DNA from 2 places in the Streptomyces sp. NBC_01689 genome. Region 2 is predicted to be linked to the other one. Evidence: riboswitches for the same ligand, from Rfam matches in the RefSeq annotation. Region 2 holds a riboswitch; the other holds the start of a gene.

Region 1 (5,913 bases), 1.6 Mb from region 2:
GGGCGGTGCGGTCGTACGCCTGGTCCAGGGAGGCTCCGTGGGCGAGGGTGCCGTGGTTCTGGAGGAGACAGGCCGTACGTCCGGCCAGCGCCCGCAGCATGTTCTCGGCCAGCTCGGGAGTCCCATAGGTCGCATAAGGGGCGACTCGGACAGGGCCACCGAGAGCGCCCGCCATGTAGTGGATCAGCGGGAGTTCGGTCACGAGCGTCGACACCGCCGTCGCGTGCGCGGCGTGGGTGTGGACGACGGCGCGCGCGTCGGTGGCGCGGTAGACCGCCAGATGCATCGGCAGTTCACTGGTCGGACAGAGGGAACCGAGGGTCTGCCGGCCGTCGAGGTCCACCCCGACGACGTCGCCCGGCGCGAGCCGGCCGTAGGGCACACCGGTCGGCGTGACCAGGACCGTGTCGCCGACCCGCACCGAGACGTTGCCCGAGGTTCCGACGACCAGGCCGTCGGCGACCGTCCGGCGGGCCGTCGCGACGAGTTCGTCCCACGCGTCCACCACCTCCGGAGTCCGCGCGCCGTGCGCACCCACTTCCGCGTCCCGCCCGCCCCGCCGTCGCTCCGTCATGACCGCGATCCTGTCAGGGCGGACGCCGACCGGGTGGCGGGCCAGGGCGCTTCAGGAGTGAAAGACGTAAGCCCATAAGGGTTTATATATGGACAGATCAGCATTTTAAAGTGATGGGTCGGCGACCGGCGTGCATTGAATGATCCTCCACTGACCCCTGGGGGATCCACCGTGCAGAACGCCGTTCCGGGGGGCCGCCCGGCCCGCGGCCGCGGGCCGCTCCGCCGCCGCGCCCACACCCTCACCCTCGCCCTCGCCGCCGCCTCCGCCCTGACGACACTCGCCTTCACCGCACCGGCGCTGACCGGCGCGCCCGCCGAGGCGGCCGACGCACCGAGGGGCCACGACGTCTCCTCGCACCAGAAGAACGTCGACTGGCAGAGCGTCAGGGAGAGGGGCGCCCGGTTCGTCTACGTGAAGGCCACCGAGTCCCACACCTATCGCAACCCCTACTTCGACCAGCAGTACAACGGGGCGCTCGACGCGGGACTCCTCCGCGGCGCCTACCATTTCGCAATTCCGAACAAATCGTCCGGAACCACCCAAGCCGCGTACTTCATGCGCAACGGAGGCGACTGGCAGCCCGACGGCCGGACACTGCCACCCGCGCTCGACATCGAGTACAACCCGTACAGCAGGCACAAGTGTTACGGCATGGGCAAGACCCGGCTGGTGCGCTGGATCCAGGACTTCAGCGACGAGGTGGAGCGGTACACGGGCCGACGCCCGGTGATCTACACGACCGCGCACTGGTGGACCACGTGCACCGGGGACAGCCGCGCCTTCGCCGCGGACCACGCGCTCTGGCTGGCCCGCTACGACTCGTCGGACATCGGCGTGCTGCCGGGCGGCTGGTCGGCGTGGACGTTCTGGCAGTACGACAACCACGGCGCCCTGCCGGGTGACCAGAATCTCTTCAACGGGTCCACGAGCCGGCTGAAGAGGCTCGCGAAGGGCTAGCGGAGCCCGCTATTCCGCCTTCGTTCGAACCAAGGGTCCCGACCCTCACCTCCCCCGGAGGCAAACGGAGGGCGGATCCGCGGTTGGATACACCCCTAAGCCCGCCTCAGTTCATCTTCCGTTCACTCAGGTTGCCTACGGTCCACGTGCCACTGACGTCAAACAGAAGCCTGGGTAAATGGAACACATCACGCTCCTCCTCGGAATCGTGATCGTCACCGCTCTCGTGTTCGATTTCACGAACGGTTTCCACGACACTGCCAACGCGATGGCGACGACCATCTCGACCGGCGCTCTGAAGCCCAAGACGGCGGTGGCCATGTCCGCCGTGCTGAACCTCGTCGGTGCGTTCCTCTCCGTGGAGGTCGCCAAGACGATCTCCGGTGGACTCATCAACGAAGAGGGCATCCGCACCGAAGTGATCTTCGCGGCGCTCGTCGGCGCCATCCTCTGGAATCTGCTGACCTGGCTCCTGGGTCTGCCCTCCAGCTCCTCCCACGCCCTGTTCGGCGGCCTGATAGGCGCCGCGGTCATGTCCGCCGGCTGGTCGTCGGTGAACGGCTCGACCGTCGTCACCAAGGTCCTGATCCCCGCGGTCGCCGCGCCCGTCGTGGCCGGACTCGCCGCGATGCTGGCCACCCGGCTGACCTACCGGATCGGCGGCCGCGCCGACCAGCGGGCCACCGCCAAGGGGTACCGCGCCGGCCAGATCGCCTCCGCCGGTCTGGTCTCGCTGGCGCACGGCACGAACGACGCGCAGAAGACGATGGGCATCATCACCCTCGCCCTGGTCACCGGCGGCGTGATCGCCCCCGGCTCGAACCCTCCCACCTGGGTCATCGTCTCGGCCGGTACCGCCATCGCGCTCGGCACCTACCTGGGCGGCTGGCGCATCATCCGCACGATGGGCAAGGGGCTGACCGACCTCGCGCCGCAGCAGGGCTTCGCCGCCCAGACCAGCGCCGCGACGGCCATCCTGGCCTCCTCCCACATCGGCTTCTCCCTCTCCACCACCCAGGTCTGCTCGGGTGCCGTGATGGGCTCGGGTCTCGGCCGCAAGGGCGGGGTCGTCCGCTGGTCGACCGCGACCCGGATGTTCGTCGCCTGGGGCCTGACCCTGCCGGCCGCCGGACTGGCCGGTGCCGCGGCCGAGTTCCTGACCAAGCAGGGCACCTGGGGCATCGTCCTCACCGGCGCGCTCCTGGTCGCCGGCGCCGGCGTCATCTGGACGCTGTCCCGCCGCCAGCCGGTCACCGTCGACAACGTCAACGAGGCCACCGAGCCGGCCGGCGTCGTCACCACCGCGATGGCCGCGGTCACCCCGCCGCCCGCGGGCCCCGTCACCGGAGACCTGTCCGGTGATCTGAAGACCACCATCCCGGCCCCGGACGCGGAGCCCACCCGCCCGGCCACGGTGTAAGGACAGAACCCCATGAACATCGACTGGGCAGCCCTCGCCTCCGTCTTCGGAGTCAGCCTCGTGGTCACCGTGGCCCTCGTCGGCCTCTTCACCCTCGGCATCGTCGGCCTCACCAAGCGTGAGTCCGCGCCCGCCCGGGGCGGTTCGGCCGCTCTCGCGGTCACCGGCGCGTACGTGTGCTTCGCCGCGTGCGCCGCGGCGGTGGCCTACGGGATCTATCTCATCGTCGGCAAGTGACCGGGCGCCGGTGACGGCGCGCCGGTAAACAGCCCGAAACGGGCGGCACTTCACCTGGGGTGCGGGACGGAGCGACGTCCCGCACCCCACGTGTACGCCCTCCCGCACCCCGTGCGCACGTCCTCCCCCGCCCCGCGCCGTGTGGGCCTTCGCACACTCTCCCCTCGCAGGTCAACGGCAAGTTGACGGGTCCCGCGACCCGTGGTGGACTGCCGGGGCCAAGTACGGCGACAGAAGAGGAAGCCGGTGAGAATCCGGCGCGGTCCCGCCACTGTGACCGGGGAGAGAACTCCCCGGGAGCCAGGAACTCTCAGCGCCGGTCTCGTCGAACCAGGGCGTGGACACCCTGAGTGAGGACATATCGCCATGCGCGGCTGCCCGTTGCCGGTATTGCTGAGTACGAGGGTCACGCTCCACCGCACGGCCGGCTGACCCCGTGCGTGCCGATCGCGTCTTCGCGTACGGCGCCGGCGCGGGCCTCCTCGGCGACCTGCTGCTCGGCGATCCCCGCCGGGGCCATCCGGTCGCCGTGTTCGGACGGACCGCGGGAGCCGTGGAGCGGTTGCTGTGGCGCGACCACCGCGGGTGGGGAGCGCTGCACACCACCGTCTGCGCCGGAGGCGCCGGAGTCCTCGCCGCGCTCGCGAGCCGTGGCGTACGCCGTTCCCCCGCCGCTTCCATCGCCCTGACGGCCGCCGCCACTTGGGCCGTCGTCGGGGGCACCTCCCTCGGGCGCGAGGCACGGGCGATCGGTGCCGCGCTCGGCGCCGGCGACGTCGAGGCCGCCCGCGCCCGGCTGCCGCACCTGTGCGGACGCGACCCGCAGGCACTGGACCGCGACGGCATCGCGCGGGCGGTCGTCGAGTCCGTCGCCGAGAACACCTCCGACGCCGTGGTGGGCGCCCTGGTGTGGGGCGCCGTCGGCGGGGTGCCCGGACTGGTCGCGTTCCGTGCCGTCAACACGCTGGACGCCATGGTGGGGCACAGATCCGCCAGATACCTGCGCTACGGCTGGGCCTCCGCGCGCCTCGACGACGTCGCCGGCTGGCCGGGCGCGCGGCTGACCGCGGCGCTCGCCACGGTCGCCGGCGGCGACCCGCGCGGGGCGGCACGCGCCTGGCGCGCCGACGCCCGCCGGCACCCGAGCCCCAACGCCGGTCCGGTGGAAGCCTCGTTCGCGGGCTCCCTCGGGGTGCGGCTCGGCGGGACCCTCTCGTACGCGGGCCGGGTCGAGCACCGGCCCGTCCTCAACGGCGGCGGGCGTCCCGTGCACGTCGCCGACATCGAACGTGCCGTACGGCTCTCGCGGCGCGTCGGCTGGCTCGCCCTCGGCGTGAGTGCCGCGGGGCGACTGCTGGCCGGGCGCGTGCGCGCCGGCGGACCTCTCCCGAAGGGGCGTACGACATGAGCGGCGGTCTTCTCGTCGCCGGCACCACCTCGGACGCCGGCAAGAGCGTCGTGACGGCGGGGATCTGCCGGTGGCTGGTGCGGCAGGGCGTCAAGGTCGCGCCCTTCAAGGCGCAGAACATGTCCCTGAACTCCTTCGTGACCCGCGGGGGTGCGGAGATCGGGCGCGCGCAGGCCATGCAGGCGCAGGCCGCCCGGGTGGAACCGACCGCGCTCATGAATCCCGTGCTGCTCAAGCCGGGCAGCGACCGCAGCAGTCAGGTCGTGCTGATGGGCAGACCGGTGGGCGAGATGACCGCCCGCGGCTACCACGGCGGCCGCCAACAACAGCTCCTGGGCACCGTGCTGGACTGCCTCGCCGAGTTGCGGGGCACGTATGACGCGGTGATCTGTGAGGGGGCCGGCAGTCCTGCCGAGATCAATCTGCGGCGGACCGACATCGTGAACATGGGGATCGCCCGCAACGCGGGGCTGCCGGTGCTCGTCGTCGGTGACATCGACCGCGGCGGTGTGTTCGCCTCGTTCTTCGGGACAGTCGCGCTGTTGTCCCCCGAGGACCAGCGGCTCGTCGCCGGGTTCCTGGTCAACAAGTTCCGCGGCGACGTGTCCCTGCTGGAACCCGGGCTCGACATGCTCGAGGACCTCACCGGACGCCGTACGTACGGGGTCCTGCCCTTCCGGCACGGTCTGGGGATCGACGAGGAGGACGGGATGGCGGTCTCCCTGCGGGGTGCCGTACGGGAGTCGGCGGTCGCCGGACCGGTCGGCGAGGACGTCCTGCGCGTCGCGGTCTGCGCGGTCCCCCTCATGTCCAACTTCACGGACCTGGACGCCCTGGCCGCCGAACCCGGCGTGGTCGTACGGTTCGTGGACCGGCCCGCGGAACTGGCCGACGCCGACCTCGTCGTCCTTCCCGGCACCCGGGGCACGGTGGCGGCGCTGCGCTGGCTGCGGGAACGCGGGCTCGCGGAGGCCGTCCGGCGCCGGGCGCGGGACGGCCGTCCCGTGCTCGGGATCTGCGGCGGCTTCCAGATCCTCGGCGAACTCATCGAGGACGAGGTGGAGTCCCGGGAAGGCGCCGTCGAGGGTCTCGGACTGCTCCCGGTGCGGGTGCGTTTCGCACGCGAGAAGACCCTCGCCCGCCCGTCCGGCGAGGCGCTCGGCGAACCCGTCGAGGGGTACGAGATCCATCACGGCGTCGCCGAGGTGACCGGTGGCGAACCCTTCCTGGACGGCTGCCGCGTGGGTGCCGTCCTGGGCACCCACTGGCACGGTTCGCTGGAGTCGGACGGCTTCCGGCGGGCCTTTCTGCGCG
Region 2 (5,913 bases):
CCGGCATGGCCCTGTTCGCCGTGACGCTGGTGTCGCTGCTGCTGTTCCTGATGAACCTGCACCTGCGCGACTGGTATCTGCCGGTGACCGCCCTCGCCGCGAGCGCGGCCTTCGCCGCGTGGGAGCTGCGGGCCGCCACCCCCTTCATCGACCTGCGGGTCCTGGGCGGCAACACCCCGCTGCTCGCCACGTACGGGCGTGCGCTGGTCGCCTACACCGTCTCCTACGCCTTCCTCTACGGCTTCACCCAGTGGACGGAGGAGGGCTTCGGACTGTCGCCCCTCCACGCCGGGCTGGCGCAGATCCCCATGTTCCTGGTGGCCATCGGCGTCTCGCTCCTCTCGGGACGCCGCCAGGGCGTGCGCGGCAAACTGCTCGTGGGCGGGGTCGGACAGATCGTCGCCTGCGTGGTGATGCTGACGCTCACCGGGGACAGCCCCGTGTGGACGCTGGTGCTCGTCGCCCTCGTCTTCGGTGTCCCGCAGGGACTGAACAGCCTGGCCCTGCAGAACTCCGTCTACTTCCAGGCGGATCCCGAGCGCACCGCCTCCTCGGCGGGCCTGCTGCGCACCTTCGCCTACGTCGGTTCGATGGTCGCCTCCGCCACGACGGCCGCCTCCTTCGGACGGCGCGCGGACACCGGCGGCATGCACCACCTGGCCTGGGTCATGCTCGGCGCCGGTGTGGTCTACCTCCTCCTGACCGTCCTCGACCGCACGCTCGGCCGCGCGGCGGCGGACCGGGACACCCCGGCCGAGGCACCGCGGACCGCATAGACCACCGGTGGCCGCGAACACGTCCCGGCGCACCCGAACGAAAGCGCAGACCATGCCCCGCACGGCCCTCCTCGCCCTGGACCTTCAGCTCAACCACCTCGCCCACCTGCCCGACGACTACCTGCCGCGCGCCGTGGCCGCACTCGGCGCGGCGCGTGCCGCGGGCGTCCCCGTCGTCCACGTGGCCCTCCGGCTGCGCCCCGGCCACCTCGACGCCCATCCCCGCAACAAGGTCTTCGGCTCGCTCCCGCCCGCGCTCTTCACCGCGGACGACCCCGGCGGCGCCCTCCACCCCGATGCCGCTCCCGTGGACGGCGAGATCGTCGTCCACAAGAACCGCGTCAGTGCCTTCGCGGGCAACGACCTCCGGCAGATCCTGGCCGCCCAGGACATCGATCACCTTGTCCTGGCCGGCATCGCGACCGGCGGGGTCGTCCTGTCCACCGCCCTTCAGGCGGCCGACCTCGACTACCGGGTCACCGTCCTGTCCGACGCCTGCGCCGACCCCGACACCGCGCTCCACGACACCCTCGTGAACTCCGTTTTCGCCCGGCGCGGAGAGGTCACCACCGTCGAGGAGTGGTCCCGCGCCCTCAACACCGGCGCGCGGGACCACCGTTGAGGACGGAGATCGCGGGCGACGGCCGACGCGGGTGGAGGGCGGCCGGCGCGGACCGCGGCCCGGCCCGTGCCGGCCGCCCCGGCCTCAGGAGTCCGTCGGCGTCAGATCGCCGCGGACTTCACGGGCCGCCGCCACCAAGTTCTCCAGCGCGGCCCGCACTTCGGGCCAGGCGCGGGTCTTCAGGCCGCAGTCGGGGTTGACCCACAGCCGCTCGGCGGGGATGGCCCGGAGCCCCGTACGCAGCAGTCCGGCCGACTCGGCCGCGCTCGGGACGCGGGGCGAGTGGATGTCGTACACGCCGGGTCCGGCCTCGCGGGGGTAGCCGTGGGCGGCGAGTTCGCGGGCGACCTGCATGTGCGAGCGGGCGGCCTCCAGACTGATCACGTCCGCGTCGAGGTCGTCGATGGCCCGCACGATGTCGCCGAACTCGGCGTAGCACATGTGGGTGTGGATCTGGGTGTCCGGCCGTACGCCGCCGGTGGTCAGCCGGAAGGCCTCGGTGGCCCATTCCAGGTAGGCGGGCCGGTCGGCCGCGCGCAGGGGCAGGGTCTCGCGCAGCGCGGGTTCGTCGACCTGGATGACCGGGGTACCCGCGGCTTCCAGGTCCTGGACCTCGTCGCGCAGGGCGAGCGCGACCTGGCGGGCGGTGTCGCCGAGCGGCTGGTCGTCACGGACGAAGGACCACGCGAGCATGGTCACCGGGCCGGTGAGCATGCCCTTGACCGGCTTGGTGGTGAGCGACTGCGCGTACGTCGTCCAGCGCACGGTCATCGGTTCGGGCCGGGAGACGTCGCCGGCCAGGATCGGCGGACGGACGTGACGGGTGCCGTACGACTGGACCCACCCGTGCCGCGTGGCGAGGTAGCCCGTGAGCTGTTCGGCGAAGTACTGGACCATGTCGTTGCGTTCGGCCTCGCCGTGCACGAAGACGTCGAGACCGGCCTCCTCCTGGAAGGAGATCACCTGCCGGATCTCGTTCCTGACCCGCTCCTCGTACCCGTCGGTGTCGAGCCGCCGGCCGCGCAGTTCGGCGCGGGCCGTGCGCAACTCGGTGGTCTGCGGGAAGGAACCGATCGTGGTGGTCGGCAGCAGCGGAAGACCGAGTCGGGCGCGCTGGGCGGCGGCCCGCTCGGCGTACGGCAGGGAGCGGTGGCCGTCGGCGTCGGTGACCGCGGCCGCCCTGGCCCGTACGGCGCCGTCATGGGTGATCACGGAGGCGGCGCGGGAGGCGAGGTCGGCCCGGTTGGCGGCCAGTTCGGCGGCGATGGCGCCGGTGCCCCGGGCGAGGCCCCTGGCGAGGAGGGCGATCTCCGCCGTCTTCTGGCGGGCGAAGGCGAGCCAGCGCAGGATCTGGGGGTCGATGTCCCGTTCCACGGACGCGTCGAGCGGGACGTGCAGGAGTGAGCAGGAGGCGGAGACGTCCACCCGGTCGGCGAGCCCGAGCAGGGTGCCCAGGGTGCCGAGGGACTTCGCCAGATCGTTGACCCAGATGTTGCGGCCGTCGACCACCCCGGCGACCAGACGCTTTCCGGGGAGCCCGCCCACCGCGGCCAGGGCGTCGAGGTTGGCGGCGGCCGCGCCGGTGAAGTCCAGTGCCAGGCCGTCCACGGGGGTCCTGGCCAGGACGGGCAGTGCGTCGCCGAGCCGGTCGAAGTACGAGGCGAGCAGCAGCTTCGGACGGTCGTCCGACGCGCCGAGGCCGCGGTACGCGCGTGCGGCGGCGTCGAGTTCGGCCGCGGTGCGGTCCTGGACCAGGGCGGGCTCGTCGAGTTGAACCCACTCGGCCCCCGCCGCGCGCAGGTCGGCGAGCACCTCGGCGTACACGGGCAGCAGCCGGTCCAGCAGGGTGAGCGGCTCGAAGTCCGGGTCGACACCGGGCGCGGGCTTGGCGAGCAGGAGATAGGTGACCGGGCCGACGAGGACGGGCCGGGCCGCGAGCCCCAGGGCGACCGCCTCCCGAAGCTGCCCGACCTGCTGGGCGGAGTCGGTCCTGAACACCGTGTCCGGCCCCAACTCCGGGACCAGGTAGTGGTAATTGGTGTCGAACCACTTGGTCATCTCCAGCGGCGCCACGTCCTGGGTGCCGCGCGCCATCGCGAAGTACCCGTCGAGGGGGTCGGCTTCGACGGCCTTGCGGTGCCGCTCGGGGATCGCGCCGACCATGACCGTGGTGTCTAGGACGTGGTCGTAGTACGAGAAGTCGCCGGTGGGCACCTCGTGGATGCCGGATTCCGTCAGGTGCCGCCAGTTCGAGCGGCGCAGACCGGCGGCGGTCTCCCGGAGGGCGTCGGCCGTGGTCCGGCCCTTCCAGCAGCCCTCCACGGCCTTCTTCAGCTCACGGTCGGGACCTTGGCGGGGGTAGCCGTACACGGTGGCGCGTGCCGCCGCGGTCGCGGGCTTGGCTGTCACGGATATCTCCTTCGCGAGATGTCTCCTGAGATCCCGGGGACGGGACGTGCGCGCGAAGGGATGACGAACCGGACGGAGACCGCCCGCACCAGGAGGCAGGGCTGTCCGCCGGTATGTACGCCGACCCGCCCACGAGGTCACCGGGATGTCCGCGCGCGAGCGGTCGCGTGCGGGCAACGGGCAGGTCTTCGGACTCGCGGGCACGGCCTCCCCGGAGGGAGTCCACCTACTGGCCGTCGCTTCCCGGGCCCGGTCGGGCCCAGTGCGTATGACGGCGGTCGTTCCCGCTCACCGCTGCGGGGCAGTCCCGGATTTCCACCGGGTTCCCTCTTACGACGCATCCCGCCTGGCGGACGGGGCGAACCAGCTGCACGGGCCAGCCTAGAGGGCGACGCGCTCCCGCGGCGGGAGCGGCTCACATCGCGGACGGTGACATGGGACACCGGACGTGCTCCGCCCGGGCGCGCCGGAGGACGGCGCGGGCGTGCACCGTGGCCTTCGTACGGACACGGTGCCGGGGTCCGACGTACGGATACACGGATACGGCACCGGGGTCCGTCGTAGGGATACGGCACCGGGGTCCGTCGGACACGGGCGGAGTGCTGCCGAGCCGGGTCAGTCCGTCGCGCCGCCGAAGGCGCCCAGGATGCGTTCGGCGGCCAGCGTGGCCGTCAACTCCCCGTCCCGTACCTGCTGTTCCAGGGAGGGCGTGAGGGCCCGTACCGCGGGATCCGCGTGCAGGCGGCCGAGGAGCTCGTCACGGACCATCGTCCACGTCCAGTCGACCTGCTGGTCGCGGCGCTTGGCGGCGAGGCGGCCGGTCGACTCGAGCAGCGCGCGGTGCTGTTCGAGCCGTTCCCAGACGGTGTCCAGACCGGTCGACTCGCGGGCGCTGCAACTCAGCACGGGCGGCGTCCAGGCCGCGTCCACCGGGTGCATCAGCCGGAGGGCGCCCGCCAACTCCCGTGCCGCGGACCGCGCGTCACGCTCGTGCGGGCCGTCCGCCTTGTTGACGGTGATCACGTCCGCGAGCTCCAGGACGCCCTTCTTGATGCCCTGCAGCTGGTCGCCGGTGCGGGCCAGCGTGAGCAGCAGGAAGGAGTCGACCATGTTCGCCACCGCCGTCTCCGACTGGCCGACGCCCACCGTCTCGACCAGGATCACGTCGTAGCCGGCCGCCTCCATCACGACCATCGACTCGCGCGTCGCCTTCGCCACGCCGCCGAGCGTGCCGGCGGTGGGGGAAGGCCGCACGAAAGCGGCGGGGTCCACCGCCAGGCGCTCCATCCGGGTCTTGTCACCCAGGATCGAACCGCCCGTACGGGTCGACGACGGGTCCACGGCGAGCACCGCGACCCGGTGGCCCAGCGAGGTGAGCAGGGTGCCGAGCGCGTCGATGAAGGTCGACTTGCCCACCCCGGGCACCCCGGTGATGCCGATGCGCCGGGCGTTGCCGCCGCGCGGCAACAACTCGGTGAGCAGGGCCTGTGCCAGGGACCGGTGGTCGGCCCGGGTGGACTCGACGAGAGTGATGGCCCGCGCGATGTACGCGCGCTTCCCGTCGAGTACGCCCTTCACATAGGAGTCCAGGTCGATCGCCATGGCCCTCAGCCGTGTCCGAGACCGGTGGCCAGCCGCTCCACCAGGTCGTACGCCGCGTCCGGGATCACCGTTCCCGGCGGGAAGACGGCCGCCGCGCCCATCTCCAGGAGGGTCGGTACGTCCTGCGGGGGAATCACCCCGCCCACCACGATCATGATGTCCTCGCGCCCCTCCTCGGCGAGCTGCTCGCGCAGCGCCGGGACCAGGGTGAGGTGCCCGGCCGCCAGCGAGGACACCCCGACGATGTGCACGTCGGCCTCCACGGCCTGCCGCGCGACCTCGGCCGGGGTCTGGAACAGCGGGCCGACGTCCACGTCGAAGCCGAGGTCGGCGAAGGCGGTGGCGATGACCTTCTGTCCGCGGTCATGGCCGTCCTGGCCCATCTTGGCCACCAGGATGCGCGGCCGTCGGCCCTCGGACTCCTCGAAGGCGTCCACCCGCGTGCGGGTGCGATCCACGGAAGGCGACTCGCCTGCTTCGTTGCGGTACACACCCGAGATCGTA

The links. Region 2 has a riboswitch for cobalamin ahead of metE (5-methyltetrahydropteroyltriglutamate--homocysteine S-methyltransferase). Riboswitches for the same ligand answer to the same signal wherever they lie in the genome.
Region 1: another riboswitch for cobalamin. It lies ahead of OG776_RS31210 (cobalamin biosynthesis protein); the one in region 2 lies ahead of metE (5-methyltetrahydropteroyltriglutamate--homocysteine S-methyltransferase).

What each region holds. Positions count from the first base shown of each region.
Region 1 is NZ_CP109592.1:7,303,648-7,309,560, reverse strand. Features, by position in the region: gene OG776_RS31230 (class II aldolase/adducin family protein) at 1-574, opposite strand, end outside; gene OG776_RS31225 (lysozyme) at 746-1,534, shown strand; gene OG776_RS31220 (inorganic phosphate transporter) at 1,713-2,954, shown strand; gene OG776_RS31215 (hypothetical protein) at 2,967-3,191, shown strand; cobalamin riboswitch at 3,380-3,520, shown strand; gene OG776_RS31210 (cobalamin biosynthesis protein) at 3,628-4,599, shown strand; gene OG776_RS31205 (cobyric acid synthase) at 4,596-5,913, shown strand, end outside.
Region 2 is NZ_CP109592.1:8,889,158-8,895,070, forward strand. Features, by position in the region: gene OG776_RS38175 (MFS transporter) at 1-776, shown strand, start outside; gene OG776_RS38180 (cysteine hydrolase family protein) at 829-1,398, shown strand; gene metE (5-methyltetrahydropteroyltriglutamate--homocysteine S-methyltransferase) at 1,483-3,807, opposite strand; cobalamin riboswitch at 3,970-4,190, opposite strand; gene meaB (methylmalonyl Co-A mutase-associated GTPase MeaB) at 4,423-5,409, opposite strand; gene scpA (methylmalonyl-CoA mutase) at 5,415-5,913, opposite strand, start outside.